DNA from 2 places in the Kitasatospora sp. NPDC094015 genome. Region 1 is predicted to be linked to the other one. Evidence: riboswitches for the same ligand, from Rfam matches in the RefSeq annotation. Region 1 holds a riboswitch; the other holds the start of a gene.
The links. A riboswitch is a leader RNA that binds a small molecule or an ion and turns the genes downstream of it on or off. The one in region 1 is predicted to bind S-adenosylmethionine.
Positions count from the first base shown of each region.

Region 1 (7,441 bases):
GCGGAACGCGCCGGTGAAGAAGACGCGCATCATGTGCACGAGCATCGCCGCCACGAAGACCAGCGCGGCCCAGTGGTGGATCTGGCGGATCAGCAGACCGCCGCGGATCTCGAAGCTGATGTTCATGGTCGAGGCGTAGGCCTCGGACATCCGGATGCCGTCGAGCGGGGCGTACGGGCCGTGGTAGACGACCTCGGCCATGCTCGGCTTGAAGAACAGCGTCAGGTACACACCCGTGAGGATGATGATGACGAAGCTGTAGAGGCAGATCTCGCCGAGCATGAAGGACCAGTGGTCCGGGAAGATCTTGCGCAGGTTGGACTTGGCCAGGGTGTAGATGCCCAGTCGGCCGTCCGCCCAGTCCGCGACCGACTCCGCCTTGTTGGCGGGCTTGGCGCGGGTGCTGGCCGGCTTGGAGGCGCTGGAGGTCGCGCCGCTCGTCGTGCTCATCGCTTGCGCTCCCAGAAGCTCGGACCGACGGGCTCGTCGAAGTCGCCGGTGGCGACCAGGAAGCCGCGCTCGTCAGTGGTGATCTTCAGCTGCGGAAGCGGGTGACCGGCCGGGCCGAAGATGACGCGGGCGCCGTCCGCCAGGTCGAAGGTCGACTGGTGGCAGGGGCAGAGCGCGTGGTGGGTCTGCTGCTCGTACAGGCTGATCGGGCAGCCGACGTGGGTGCAGATCTTCGAGTAGGCCAGGATGCCCTCGAAGCCCAGGTCGCGGGAGGTGGTGTCCTTGATGTCCTCCGGAGCGATCCGGACCAGCATCAGGGCGTCCTTGGCGATCTGGACCTGGAAGTCCTCCGCGTCCTCCTCCAGGCCCTCGGGCTTGGCGAAGGTGAGCGAGCCGACGATGATGTCCTCGGCCTTCATCGGCTCGTTGGTGTTCATGTTGATCAGCTGCAGCGGCTTCTGGGGGGTCGCGACCTCCCAGCCGGTGTGGTTCAGCTTCTGCTCCGGCAGCGGGCCGAGGTCGCGCAGCAGCACGACGCCGGACAGCGGCACCAGGGCCATCGAACCGATCAGGGTGTTGCGGATCATCTTGCGGCGGCCGAAGCCGGACTCGCCGGCGCCGGTCTTGAACTGCTCGATGACGTCCGCGCGCAGCTCGTCGTCGGCCTCGATCGGGTGCCGCTCGGCCGGGATCTCGTGGTCCGACATCAGCGTGCGGGCCCAGTGGACCGCGCCGGCGCCGATGCAGAAGAGCGCCACACCGAGGGTCAGGCCGAGCGCGAAGTTGAGCGCGCTGACCTTGCCGATCGGGAAGACGTAGACGATCTTGTCGATCGGGAAGATCACGTACGAGGCGATGAAGCCCACGGTCGCCAGCATCGAGACCACGAACATCAGCGACACCTGGCGCTCGGCCCGCTGGGCGGCCCGCTCGTCGATGTCGGTGCGGCGCGGCTGGTGGACCGGCAGGCCCGGGTCGGCGAACGGGTCGTCGTGGACGGCGACCGCGTGGCCGTGGGAGTCGCCGTGCGACTCCGGCAGGTTCTCTTCAGAGATGTCGTGGCTCATGACTTCTTGGCCTTGGTGGTGTGGGCGGCGACCCAGATCGCGACCGCAATGAGGACGCCGAGACCGAAGATCCAACCGAACAGGCCCTCGGTCACCGGACCGAGGCTGCCCAGCGTGAGACCACCGGGGTTGGGCTCCTCGTTGGTGGTGTGGCGGACGAAGGCCACGATCTGCTTCTTCTGCTCCTCCGGCATGGTGGTGTCGGGGAACGACGGCATGTTCTGCGGGCCGGTCTGCATGGCCTCGTAGATGTGCTTCGAGTCGACACCCTCCAGCGACGGCGCGTACTTGCCCTTGGTGAGCGCACCGCCCTGGCCGGCGAAGTTGTGGCACTGGGCGCAGTTGGTGCGGAACAGCTCGCCGCCCTTGGCCACGGCGTTCGGGTCCGTCGCGGTGTACTGCTCCGCGGTCGGGGTCACCGGGCCGGGGCCGAGCGAGGCCACGAAGGCCGCCATCTTGTCGATGTCGTCCTGCGAGTAGATGTTCTTCTTCGCCGGCACCTGGGCGCCGGGCTGCTGCGCGGGCATGCGGCCGGTGCCGACCTGGAAGTCGACCGCGGCGGAACCGACGCCGACCAGGCTCGGACCGTCGGAGCTGCCCTGGCCGTTCAGCCCGTGGCAGGAGGAGCAGCCCACGGCGAAGAGCTTGCGGCCCTCGTCGATCTGCAGGGACTGCGCGGCGGTGTCGGCCTGGGCCTTCTCGGCCGGCGCGAAAGCGGCGTACAGCCCCCCGGTGGCCGCCAGGGCGAGAAGTAGGACGACCAGCGCCGCCAGTGGGTGGCGCCGTCGTGCGGAGAGCTTTTTCACGGAATAACCCCGGTGTCAGGATCTGGTCGGCTGGTGGCTGCGTCCGGGTGCCTCGGCTGCTCAGGCCGGGCAAGGGGACGCGAGGTCGGGTCGGTGGGGCGCCTGCCCGGGGGCAGGCACGGTCTCCGGCCGGCGGCCAGCGACCTGATCAGCTGGTTACTTGATCAGGTAGATGGTCGCGAACAGGCCGATCCACACGACGTCGACGAAGTGCCAGTAGTACGACACCACGATCGCGGCGGTGGCCTGCTCGTGCGTGAACCGCTTGGCTGCGTACGTCCGTCCCAGGACCAGCAGGAAGGCGATCAGACCACCCGTCACGTGCAGACCGTGGAAGCCGGTGGTCAGGTAGAACACCGTGCCGTACGGGTCGGAGGAGAGCGAGAGCCCGTCCGTCTTCACCAGCTCGGTGTACTCGAAGATCTGACCACCGATGAAGATCGCGCCCATCACGAAGGTGATGGTGAACCACGAGCGGAGCTTCTTCACGTCACCGCGCTCGGCGGCGAAGACGCCGAGCTGGCAGGTGAGCGAGGAGAGCACCAGGATCGTGGTGTTCACCGAGGAGAACGGGACGTTGAGGGCGCTCGCCTTCTCGGTCCAGAACTCCGAGCCCTTGACCGAGCGGAGCGTGAAGTACATCGCGAACAGGGCCGCGAAGAACATCAGCTCGGAGCTCAGCCAGACAATGGTTCCGACGCTGACCAGGTTCGGCCTGTTGACCGCTCCGTGCGCGTGTCCGGTTTCTGTTGCTGTTGCTGTCGCCACGACGGACATTATGTCGGTCCCTTATTCCGTCTTCACGTCGGGGGGTCTCCCTCGGAGTGTCCGGTGCGTGCGGTATGCCCCGTTGGACGCGCGGCGGCGGCCGCCGGGTGCCGCTCGCTGGGCATTGTCCGATTTCTGACGGTTGTTCGGTGGGCCCCTGGCGGGCCCGGCCACTCGTCTGCTCCGTGTGTCCCCCGGGGCCCCGGGGTGGCAGGGGTGTAAAGGCGGAGCCGTCCGGGTGGTCCGCGGCGCACAGGGTGACGGCGGTACACCCGTAGGAGTGAGCGGTGCGCGCGGCGGCTTGAGCGAGATCGCGTCAGGGGCTCACCACGGGGGGTGGGCGGGAGTAGCATCCGGAGGTGAACGTGGTCCGGATCACACCGGCCGCGCGGAGCCGACACGCACGACACCTATTAATGGGGACGAGCACCCGGGAGCAGGGCCCATGGCGCACAGGACCGACGAGACGCTCACCGTTCTCGTCTACAGCGACGACCGCAACACCCGCGAGCAGGTCACCCTGGCGCTCGGGCGCCGCCCCGCCACCGACCTTCCCGAGGTCACGTACCTGGAGTGCGCGACCACCCCGGCCGTGCTGCGGGCGCTGGAGAAGGGCGGGATCGACCTCTGCGTGCTCGACGGCGAGGCGGTGCCGGCCGGCGGGCTGGGCCTCGCCCGCCAGCTGAAGGACGAGATCTACGGCTGCCCGCCGCTGCTGGTGGTGATCGGCCGCCCGCAGGACGCCTGGCTGGCCGCCTGGAGCCGGGCCGACGCCGCGGTCTCGCACCCGGTCGACCCGGTGGCGCTGGCCGGTGCCGCCGCCACCCTGCTGCGGGACCGGATCTCCCGGCGGACCCCGGCGCACCGCTGACCGGACCGCTCTCACCGCTCGTCCGCCGGTCGTCCGGCGGTCGTCCGGTCGGTCGTCTCACCAGGAGAGAAGCCGTCCCGGGATTTCGGCGCGGGCCCCGCGCCGGTCGCTAGGCTGGCTCCGACCCGACGGCGATGTACCGATTGAGAGCTGGAGTCAGCCATGGTGAACGTGCACCCTGCGAACGGCGGCGACGACCCCGCGCAGGTGGTCCGCACCTGGCCGGACGTCCTGACGATGCTGTTGAAGGGGGAGGACCTCGCCCAGGCCGACGCGGCCTGGGCGATGGACCGGATCATGACCGGCGAGGCCACCCCGGTCCAGGTGGCCGGCTTCATGGTGGCGCTGCGGGCCAAGGGCGAGACGGTCGAGGAGGTCTCCGGCCTGGTCGACGCGATGTACGCGCACGCCGAGCCGCTGTACATCCCGGGCCCGGCGGTGGACATCGTCGGCACCGGCGGCGACCGGGCCAAGACGGTCAACATCTCGACCATGTCGGCGATCGTGGCGGCGGCGGCCGGCGCCAAGGTGGTCAAGCACGGCAACCGGGCCGCCTCCTCGGCCAGCGGCTCCTCCGACGTGCTGGAGAAGCTCGGCATCCGGCTCGACCTGAGCGCCCGGCGGGTCGCCGAGGTCGCCGAGGAGACCGGCCTGACCTTCTGCTTCGCGGCCAAGTTCCACCCCGCGATGCGGCACGCCGCGCAGGCCCGCCGCGACCTGGGCGTGCCCACCGCCTTCAACATCCTCGGCCCGCTCACCAACCCGGCCAAGGTGACCGCGCACGCCATCGGCTGCTTCGACACCCGGCTGGCCGGCCTGATCGCCGGCGTGCTGGCCCGGCGCGGCTCCACCGCGCTGGTCTTCCGCGGTGACGACGGGCTGGACGAGCTCACCATCTCCACCACCTCGCGGATCTGGCTGGTGCGCGACGGCCGGGTGGAGGAGAGCAGCTTCGACCCGCGCGAGGTGGGCATCGAGCTGGTCGGCATCGAGGCGCTGCGCGGCGCCGACGCCGAGTACAACGCGAGCGTGGTGCGGCGGCTGGTGGCCGGCGAGCGCGGCCCGGTGCGGGACGCCGTCCTGCTGAACGCGGCGGCCGCGCTGGTGGCGCTGGACCTGACCGACGCGCCCCTGGCCGAGCAGCTGGCGGCCGGGATGGCGCGGACCGCCGCCGCGATCGACTCGGGCGAGGCCGAGGCGACCCTGAAGGACTGGGTGGCGGCCACCGCCCGCGACTGAGCGGAGCCGACCGGACGAGCGCCGGAGCCGACCGGGGCCCGCCGTGCCGAAAGCGCGGCGGGCCCCGGTGCGTCCGGATGCCGGAACGGTGTTTGACCACCCTCCGGATGCTGTCCTAGAGTCCACGACAGGTCATGAGTGACAGCGACAAGCCCCAGCTTGCTGTCCGGCAACCCTCCGTCCGTGGCGGGGTGCCCTGGGTGAGGACCGGGCCACTCGGCGATCCGTCCGCGTGGCAAGCGCGGACCTCCGGCATCGCACTCCCGGGGTCCTTTCCCCAGGAGGAGTGCATCCCATGTCCCTTGCCACCATCACCCTGCCCGCCGCCCCCGAGGGCGAGCCGGCCTCCTGTGCCCCGCTGGCCGTGCTCGGCCACGACGTCCAGGTGCCGCTGGTCGGCGGCGAGAAGGTCACCTACGCCGCGCTCGACTACGCGGCCAGCGCCCCCGCGCTCCAGCGGGTGTGGGACGACGTCGCCGCCTACGCCCCCTACTACGGCAGCGTGCACCGCGGCGCCGGCTACCTCTCCCAGCTCTCCACCGACCTGTTCGAGCAGAGCCGGCAGGCCGTCGCCGACTTCCTCGACCTGCGCGAGGGCGACCAGGTGGTCTTCACCCGCGCCACCACCGACTCGCTCAACCTGCTGGCCGCGGCGGTGCCCGCCGGCACCCGGGTGTTCGCCTTCGAGACCGAGCACCACGCCTCGCTGCTGCCCTGGCGCCGGGACGGCCTGACCGTCAGCTACCTGCGCGCCCCGCGCTCGCACGCCGAGGCGGTCGCCGCGCTGGAGGCGGCGCTCACCCAGCACCCCGAGGGCCCGCGGCTGTTCTGCGTCACCGGCGCCTCCAACGTCACCGGCGAGCTGTGGCCGGTCGCCGAGCTGACCGAGGTCGCCCACCGCCACGGCGCCCGGGTGGTGCTGGACGCGGCGCAGCTGGCCCCGCACCACCGGGTCTCGGTCCGCGAGCTGGGCGTGGACTGGATCGCCTTCTCCGGGCACAAGCTGTACGCGCCGTTCGGCGCCGGGGTGCTGGCCGGGCGCAGCGACTGGCTGGACGCGGCCGAGCCGTACCTGGCCGGCGGCGGCGCCAGCCGGACGGTGGCCCGGGAGGTGGACGGCTCGGTGGCCGTCGAGTGGCACACGGGCCCGTCCCGGCACGAGGCCGGCTCGCCCAACGTGATCGGCGCCTATGCGATCGCCTCGGCCTGCCGGGCGCTCACCGAGGCCGGCTTCGACGCGCTCCAGGCCAGGGAGCAGGAGCTGATCGAGCGGCTGCAGACCGGGCTGGCCGCGATCCCGGAGGTCAAGGTGCTCAGCCTGTTCGGCACCGACGCGGCCCGGGTCGGGGTGCTCTCCTTCGTGGTGCGGGGCTGGAACAGCTCGCACTTCTCGGCCGCGCTGTCCGCCGAGTACGGCATCGGGGTGCGCGACGGCCTGTTCTGCGCGCATCCGCTGGTGCGGACCCTGCTCGGCGGCGAGGAGGCGGCGCCCTCCGAGTGCGGGGCGCCGGAGGCCTCGCTGCCCGGCGAGCGCAGCCTGAACGCGATCCGGGTCAGCTTCGGTGCCGGCACCCCGGACGAGCACCTGGACCGCTTCCTGGGCGCGGTCCGCGAGCTGGTCGCCGACGGCGCCCGCTGGAGCTACCGCAACGAGGGCGGGCGCTGCGTGGCCGACACCCGCCGCTGAACGCCCGCTCCGGGCCGGTCACTCCGGGCCGGTCACTCCGGGCCGGTCACTCCGGGCCGGTCACTCCAGACCGAGCGCGAAGGCGGCCTCCAGGTCGTGCTGCGAGTAGGTGCGGAAGGCGATGTGGGTCTCGGTGTGCTCCACCCCGGGCACCTTGTTGACCTGGCCGGGGATCACCTCGGCCAGGTCGTCGTGCTGCCGCACCCGGACCATCGCCACCAGGTCGTAGCTGCCGGTGACCGAGTAGACCTCGCTGACGCCCTCGATCGAAGCGATCGCCTCGGCGATCTCGGGGATCCGGTCGACGCTGGTCTTGATGAGGACGATGGCGGTGATCACGCTGGACTCCTGTGTGAGGGGACGGGCCCAGCGTATCGGCCGTCAGGTGGCGCGTCTCCTGGCCCGCGCGCAGCCGGCCCAGGCGGCCGACCAGCCCACCGCGAAGCCGATCACGTGGACCAGGTAGGCCACCCCCGAGCCGCCCGAGCTGACCGACCACCCCTGCAGGGCGAACCACAGCCCGAGCACCAGCCAGGCCGGGAAGCGCAGCGGC
Region 1 covers NZ_JBEOUL010000002.1:211,868-219,308, reverse strand. The annotation lists gene qcrB (cytochrome bc1 complex cytochrome b subunit) at 1-450, opposite strand, end outside; gene qcrA (cytochrome bc1 complex Rieske iron-sulfur subunit) at 447-1,517, opposite strand; gene qcrC (cytochrome bc1 complex diheme cytochrome c subunit) at 1,514-2,323, opposite strand; gene ctaE (aa3-type cytochrome oxidase subunit III) at 2,480-3,100, opposite strand; gene ABT014_RS03270 (hypothetical protein) at 3,537-3,962, shown strand; gene trpD (anthranilate phosphoribosyltransferase) at 4,125-5,201, shown strand; SAM riboswitch class IV at 5,332-5,449, shown strand; gene ABT014_RS03260 (aminotransferase class V-fold PLP-dependent enzyme) at 5,497-6,888, shown strand; gene ABT014_RS03255 (Lrp/AsnC family transcriptional regulator) at 6,949-7,227, opposite strand; gene ABT014_RS03250 (rhomboid family intramembrane serine protease) at 7,270-7,441, opposite strand, start outside.

Region 2 (7,441 bases), on a different contig from region 1:
ACCAACCTGGTGGACCGTCACCTCACCTACCCGGACCCGTCCACGGTCGACCGCAAGACCGCCTTCACGGACTTCGCCGCCGGCAAGGTCGCGATGCTCAACGGGCACCCGGGCCTGGTCGCCAAGGCGATCGAGGCGAAGGTCGACTACGGCACCGCGGCCATCCCGCGCAAGGACGCCGGCGCCAAGCCGTCCACGCTGGGCGTGGCCGACTGGATGATGGCCTTCAAGGCCAACGGCCACAAGACCGAGATCAAGAAGTTCCTCAACTTCGTGTACCTGAAGGAGAACACGCTCAAGTTCGACGAGCAGTACAACCTGCTGCCGGTCACCCAGGACACCAAGGACGAGATGACCGGCAGCGGCAAGCACCAGGACCTCACCGAGTTCCTGAACGCGCTGCCGAGCGCCAACTTCTACCCGCTGGGCGACCCGTCCTGGGACAAGGTCAGCGTGCAGCTGAAGGAGCGGATCGGCGGCGCGGTGAAGCCCGGCGGGGACGAGGTGCTCACCCAGCTCCAGGCCGCGGCCGCCCAGGAGGCGAGCCGGGCCCGGGCCGCCGCGGGTCACTAGGGCCCGGCCCGGCCCGGTCGGTCGGGCCGGTCGGTCGGGCCGGTCGGGTCGGGCTCAGAGGTTGATGGCGTAGGCCTTGCGCAGGGTCTCGTGCACCGTCCATGTGGTGCGGTCACCCTCGCGCAGGACGGCCAGGTCGCCCGGTCCGACCTCCAGGGTCGGGCCGCCCTCGAACGCGATGGTGGCCCGGCCGCTGACCACGACGAACAGTTCGTCCGCCTCGGTGTCGGTCACCACGCCGGGGGTGATCTGCCAGATCCCGCGGATCTGCCGGCCGTCCGGGGACTCCCAGAGCACCTTGCCGGAGACCTCGGGCGTGCCCGAGACGATCTGGGCCGGGTCGAGCGGATCGGGTTCGAGCTCGGCGTCGGGGATGTGCACGGCGAAAGGGTTGGTCATGATCCCGACGCTAGCCGGACCGGCCCGCGGGTGGCGACGGCAGAGTGTGTCGGGGCGGCCGGGCAGAATGACACCTCGTAAGCGGAGGTGACCGATGGCTGGGCTGAGTGAGCGCGATCTCGCGGTGCTGGCGCTGGAGGCGCGGGCCTGGCGGACGTCCGGCGCCAAGGAGCGGGCGATCCGGGAGGAGCTGGGGATCTCCGGCACCCGGTACTACCAGCTGCTCAACGCGCTGCTGGACCGGCCGGAGGCGCTGGCCCACGCGCCGGTGCTGGTGAACCGGCTGCGCCGGGTCCGCCAGGCCCGCCGCGACGCGCGGTAGCCGGCGGCGGTGCCGTGGGCCCCGGCGGCGCTGCGCAGGCATCGCGGCGGGCGGCGTGGGTACGGTCGGGGGCATGGGAAGCCTTGAGTTCGAGACGCCCCGCACCGCCGCCGGCCGCGAGGGGTTGGCGGCGCTGCTGTCCGCCCCCGCCGAGAGCGTGGTGGGACTGGACTTCGACGGGACGCTGGCGCCGATCGTGGCCGACCCCGAGCAGGCCCGCGCGCACCCCGGGGTGGCACCGGCGCTCTCCGCGCTGGCGCCCCGGCTCGGCGCCGTGGTGGTGGTCACCGGCCGGCCGGCCGGGACGGCGGTGGCGTACGGCGGCTTCGCGGGCGTGCCGGGGCTGGAGCACCTCACCGTGCTCGGGCACTACGGCGCCGAGCGCTGGGAGGCCCGGACCGAGGAGGTGACCGCGGCCGAGCCGCCCGCCGGGGTGGCCGCCGTACGCGCCGCGCTGCCCGGCGTGCTGGAGCGGGCGGGTGCCCGGCCGGGCACCTGGACCGAGGACAAGGGGCGGGCGCTCGCCGTGCACACCCGCCGGGCCGAGCAGCCGCAGGAGGCGCTGGAGCTGCTGCGCGCCCCGCTCGCCGAGCTCGCCGCCGCGCACGGCCTGATGGTCGAGCCCGGCCGGATGGTGCTGGAGCTGCGGCCGCCCGGGGTGGACAAGGGCGCCGCGCTGGCCGGCTTCCTCGCCGGGCGCCCGCTGCGCACGGTGCTGTACGTCGGCGACGACCTCGGCGACCTGCCCGCCTTCGACGAGGTCGAGCGCCGCCGCGCGGCCGGGGCGCCGGGCCTGCTGGTCTGCAGCGCGGCCGTCGACGGCGAGGCACCGGTGAGCGCCCTCGCCGACCGGGCGGACCTGGTGGTGCCGGGCCCGGCCGGCGTGGTCGAGCTGCTGGCGGCGCTGGGGGCCGCGCTCGGCGACGCGCGCTGAGCGGCCCGCCGGGCGGCCTTCGCGGGCCGCCCGGCGCCGGTCTCAGCCCAGGGCCTCCAGCTGGTCCAGGAACCACTGCTGCGGCGGCAGCGCGGTGGCCGCGGCCGCCAGCCGCTTGGTGCGGTCGGCCCGCTCGCCCGGGGCCATGGTGAGGGCCTGGTGCAGCGCCTCGGCGGTGGCGATCACGTCGTACGGGTTGACCGTGATCGAGTCCTCGGCGAGTTCGGCGAAGGCGCCGGCCTCCCGGGACAGGACCAGTGCGCAGCCCTGGTCGGAGACCACCGGGATCTCCTTGGCGACCAGGTTCATGCCGTCCCGGATCGGGTTGACCAGGGCCACGTCGGCCAGCCGGTAGGCGGCCAGCGAGCGCGGGAAGTCGTCGTTGACGTGCAGGATCAGCGGCTGCCAGGCGGGGGTGCCGAACTCGTCGTTGATCTCGTGCGCGGTGCGCTGCACCGCCGCCGTGTACTCGCGGTACTCGGGCAGGTCGTGCCGGGAGGGGTAGGCGAACGCGATGTGCACCACCCGGCCCTGCCACTCGGGCCTGGTGCGCAGCAGGTGCCGGTAGGCGAGCAGGCCGCGGACGATGTTCTTGCTGAGCTCGGTGCGGTCCACCCGGACGATGGTCCGGCGGTCGCCGACCGCCTCCCGCAGCGTGGCGAGGCGGGCGTCCACGTCCGGCCGGTGCGCCCGCTCCCGCAGGAAGTCGGCGTCGGCGCCGAGGCCGTGCACCCCGAGCCGGGTGGTGCGGCCGGCGTGGGTGACGGTGAGCTGCTCGCGGTCGACGGTGGCACCGAGCAGGTCGGCGCAGCACTCGGCGAAGGCGAGGGCCCAGCGGCGGGTCAGGAAGCCGGCCCGGTCGGCGCCCAGGATCCCGGTGAGCACGGCCGCGCCGACGTCGTCGGGCAGCATCCGGTAGTACTCCGGCGGGGCCCAGGGGGTGTGCGAGAAGTGGCCGATCCGCAGGTCGGGGCGGAGCGCCCGGAGCAGCGCCGGGGCGAGCGAGAGGTGGTAGTCCTGGATCATCACGGCGGCGCCCGGGGCGGCCTCGGCGGCCAGCGCCTCGGCGAAGGCGGTGTTGTACGTGGTGTAGGACTCCCACTCGCGGCGGAAGCGGTCGTCGAAGTTGGGGGAGACCGGGGTGTCGTAGAGCAGGTGGTGGACGAACCAGAGGGTGGAGTTGGCCACGCCGTTGTAGGCGCGGGCGAAGGTGCCGGGATCGATGTCCAGCATCCGGACGGCCTGGCCGCCGACCTCGAAGCCGGCCAGGTCGAGCCGGCCGTCGGGGGACTGCCGGGCCGCCGTCCGGTCGGCCTCGCCGAGGGCCGCGCAGACCCAGACGGCGCTCGGGTCCTCGATCGCGGACAGGCCCGATACCAGGCCGCCACCTCCTCTGCGCAGGGTCAGCGAGCCGTCGTCCTCACTGGTGAAGGACACCGGGCCGCGGTTGGAGGCCACCAGGATCGGGGCGGCGCCGGGCTGATTCGAACGTGCGGACGCGTGATCGGCCATACTGCCAAGCTTGCCGCGACATCGGGTGTGCAAACCACTCAGCGCGCGGCGCGCCGCGCTCCCCGCCCCGGGACGGCTACCGGCCCGGGTACTCGGGGAGGGTGCGCACCGGCGGGCGCTCCACGGCCGGCACCGGGTGGGTGTGGGCGGTGAAGCCGCGGGTCTCGGGGTCGCGGGAGAACTGGGTGAGCAGCGGGTGCAGCAGCCCGTCCCCGGCCTTCAGCCGGTGGGTGCGGTCCAGGCGCTCCAGCGCGGTGCGGTAGATGGTCGCGGCCATCCGGCCGAGGGCCTGGCCGTCCTGGTGGCGGTGGTGGCGCACGCCGACGTCGACCTGGGCCAGCGCGTCCAGCCCGACCGCGTCCAGGGCGTCCACCAGCAGGCCGAGCTCGACGCCGTACCCGGTCGGGAAGGGCAGCCGCTCCAGCAGCGTCCGGCGGGCCGCGTACTCGCCGCCGAGCGGCTGGACGAAGCCGGCCAGCTGCGGCCAGTGCAGGTTCAGCAGCGGGCGGGCGACCAGCTCGGTGACCCGGCCGCCGCCGGCCGGGACGACCGCGCCGGCGGTCTCCAGCGGCCGGTCGTACATCGCCTTGACCAGCTGGATCCCCGGGTCGGTGAGCAGCGGACCGATGATCCCGGTGACGAAGGCGGGGTCGAACTCGCGCAGGTCGGCGTCGATGAAGCAGACGATCTCGCCGCGGGTGACCAGCAGCGACCGCCAGAGCACCTCGCCCTTGCCGGGCTCGGCCGGCAGCCGGGGCAGGATGTCGTCCCGGTGCACCACCCGGGCGCCGGCCGCCGCGGCCCGCTCGGCGGTGCGGTCCACCGAGCCGGAGTCGACCACCACCAGCTCGTCGACCAGCGGCATCCGCTCCATCAGCTCGGTGCGGATCGCGCCCACGATCTCGCCGACGGTCGGCTCCTCGTCCAGCGCGGGCAGCACCACGCTGACCGAACCGGCCGCCCCCGCCGCCCGCTTGGCGGCCAGCAGCGTCTCGACCGGACGGTCGGCGGCCGCCCAGGAGCGGCGGCGCAGCCAGGACGCCACCTCGGGCAGCACGTCGGGCCGGGGCTGGTCGGGCAAGATCTCGCTCCTCGGTCGGGCGGCGCCGTCTCGGGTGTCGGACGCCATGAGGTGGTACCGGGGCCTTCGGATACAGTCTTGGTAATGCGATCCGACCTTCGCACGTCGGGGTGGGTCGCTGTGCACGACCACAAACGCGCTGCCGGTTCCAACACCGCGCGCCACATTGCTCATCCAGAGGGACTGAGGGAACGGCCCGTTGAAGTCCCGGCAACCTTCCCGTCCGGCGAAGCGACCGTCAGGTCGAGGCCCCGGCGGGACAGGTGCCAATTCCGGCCTGTGGCGCGCCCGCGCCACGGGGAAGATGAGGAGAGAGGCCTCCGCCATCATGGCTACCGCTACCCCTGTCGCAGCCCCTGCCGTCGACCTCGGCCCCGCCGCCGCGCTGTCCTGTCGCGAGTGCGGCGCCCGCACCCCGCTCGGCCCGAGCTTCGCCTGCGTCGAGTGCTTCGGCCCGCTGGAGATCGCCTACGACTTCGGCTCGTACCGGGCCGAGGAGCTGCGCGCGCGGATCGAGGCCGGTCCGGCCTCGATCTGGCGTTACGCCCCGCTGCTGCCGGTCCCCGCCGACGTGGCCACCAAGCCGAACCTGAACCCGGGCTGGACCCCGCTGGTGAAGGCCGACAACCTGGGCCGCGAGCTGGGCTTCACCGCGCAGCTGCACGTCAAGGACGACTCCGGCAACCCGACCCACTCCTTCAAGGACCGGGTGGTCGCCTGCGCCATCGAGGCGGCGCGCGCCTTCGACTTCACCACCCTGTCCTGCTCCTCGACCGGCAACCTGGCCGGTGCGGTCGGTGCGGCGGCGGCCCGGGCCGGCTTCAAGTCCTGCGTCTTCATCCCGCACGACCTGGAGCAGGGCAAGGTCGTGATGGCCGGTGTCTACGGCGGCGAACTGGTCGGCATCGAGGGCAACTACGACGACGTGAACCGGTTCTGCTCCGAGCTGATCGGCGACCCGGCCGGCGAGGGCTGGGGCTTCGTCAACGTCAACCTGCGCCCGTACTACGGCGAGGGCTCCAAGACGCTGGCGTACGAGATCTGCGAGCAGCTCGGCTGGCGGCTGCCGGAGCAGATCGTCATCCCGATCGCCTCCGGTTCGCAGCTCACGAAGATCGACAAGGGCCTGCAGGAGCTGATCAAGCTCGGTCTGGTCGAGGACCGCCCGTACCGGATCTTCGGCGCCCAGGCCGAGGGCTGCTCCCCGGTGTCGGCCGCCTTCAAGGCCGGGCACGACGTGATCCGGCCGGTGAAGCCCGACACCATCGCCAAGTCGCTGGCGATCGGCAACCCGGCCGACGGCCCGTACGTGCTGGACATCGCCCGGCGCACCGGCGGCGCGGTCGAGGACGTCACCGACGCCGAGGTGGTCGAGGCGATCCGGCTGCTGGCCCGCACCGAGGGCATCTTCGCCGAGACCGCGGGCGGCGTCACCGTCGGCGTGCTCAAGAAGCTGGTCGAGACCGGGCAGCTGGACCCGGCCAAGGAGACCGTGGCGATCAACACCGGTGACGGCCTGAAGACCCTGGAGGCCGTCTCCGACGCCGGTCTGACCGCCACCATCCGGCCGACCCTGGAGTCCTTCCGGGCCGCCGGCCTGGCCTGAGCCCGCGCCCGCCCCGAGCCACCTCCCCCACCCCGCAGCAAGGAGTAGACGCCCATGAGCGCCACCGTCCGCATCCCCACCATCCTGCGCACCTACACCGGCGGCTCGGCCGAGGTGACCGCCGAGGGCGGCACCCTGGCCGAGGTGATCACGGACCTGGAGCAGAACCACCCCGGCATCTCGGCCCGGATCCTGGACGACGCCGGGCAGCTGCGCCGGTTCGTCAACGTGTACGTGAACGACGACGACGTGCGTTTCGCCGAGGGCCTGCAGACCGGCATCAAGGACGGCGCCGCCGTCTCGATCATCCCGGCGGTGGCCGGCGGCTGCTGATCCGGCCGCGCCATAGCAGTGACGGGCCGCCGCCCGGACCGGAATGCCGAAATTCCGGTCCGGGCGGCGGCCTTCGGCGTTCGGCCCGGACATTTGCCCATGTGGCTGGGTATAGAGTGCGGGACGAAGGGGTATTCGGGGCCGTTTCCAGCCGGCCCGCCCCCGCGCTCCGGTCGGGCACGCAGTGTCTGTCCGCTCGCTGAGACCGGCGATCCGGAGCGGTGCGCCGAACTGTCAGGCCGCCGTCAGAATTATTCCGGCGATTTGTTCCGTTGGTCCGCGATGTCCGGCGTCAATTGCTCACAAGTGCCGCTTTCATCCCGTCATATCCCCTGGGGCTCATAGCATTTGCCCAAAAGTTGGGCCTGTTGCAGAGGGCGCATGTCCGGATACATTCAGCCGCGGTCGACGCATTCACCCGCGTTCCGAAGGCCCTTTCGGGCCCCGGTGCGGTGGTCTGCGGCGTGCACGGCTGCGCCCAGGGGGGTTCCCGGGCCGGCCTTCCAGACCTCTGGACCCGCACCCTGCGGATCCGTGAAGGGCCAGCACAGCACAAGGGGAGTTCGGAATGGCTCAGGGCACCGTCAAGTGGTTCAACGCCGAGAAGGGCTACGGCTTCATCGCGGTCGACGGTGGTGCGGACGTGTTCGTCCACTACAGCGCGATCCAGATGGACGGCTA
Region 2 covers NZ_JBEOUL010000003.1:356,036-363,476, reverse strand. The annotation lists gene ABT014_RS05920 (extracellular solute-binding protein) at 1-573, shown strand, start outside; gene ABT014_RS05915 (cupin domain-containing protein) at 628-972, opposite strand; gene ABT014_RS05910 (DUF3263 domain-containing protein) at 1,067-1,294, shown strand; gene otsB (trehalose-phosphatase) at 1,368-2,228, shown strand; gene ABT014_RS05900 (alpha,alpha-trehalose-phosphate synthase (UDP-forming)) at 2,271-3,740, opposite strand; gene ABT014_RS05895 (glucosyl-3-phosphoglycerate synthase) at 3,817-4,797, opposite strand; SAM riboswitch class I at 4,989-5,132, shown strand; gene thrC (threonine synthase) at 5,150-6,427, shown strand; gene ABT014_RS05885 (ubiquitin-like small modifier protein 1) at 6,482-6,760, shown strand; gene ABT014_RS05880 (cold-shock protein) at 7,329-7,441, shown strand, end outside.
Region 2: it holds a riboswitch for S-adenosylmethionine, as region 1 does, so the genes downstream of both, thrC (threonine synthase) here and ABT014_RS03260 (aminotransferase class V-fold PLP-dependent enzyme) in region 1, are expected to answer to the same signal.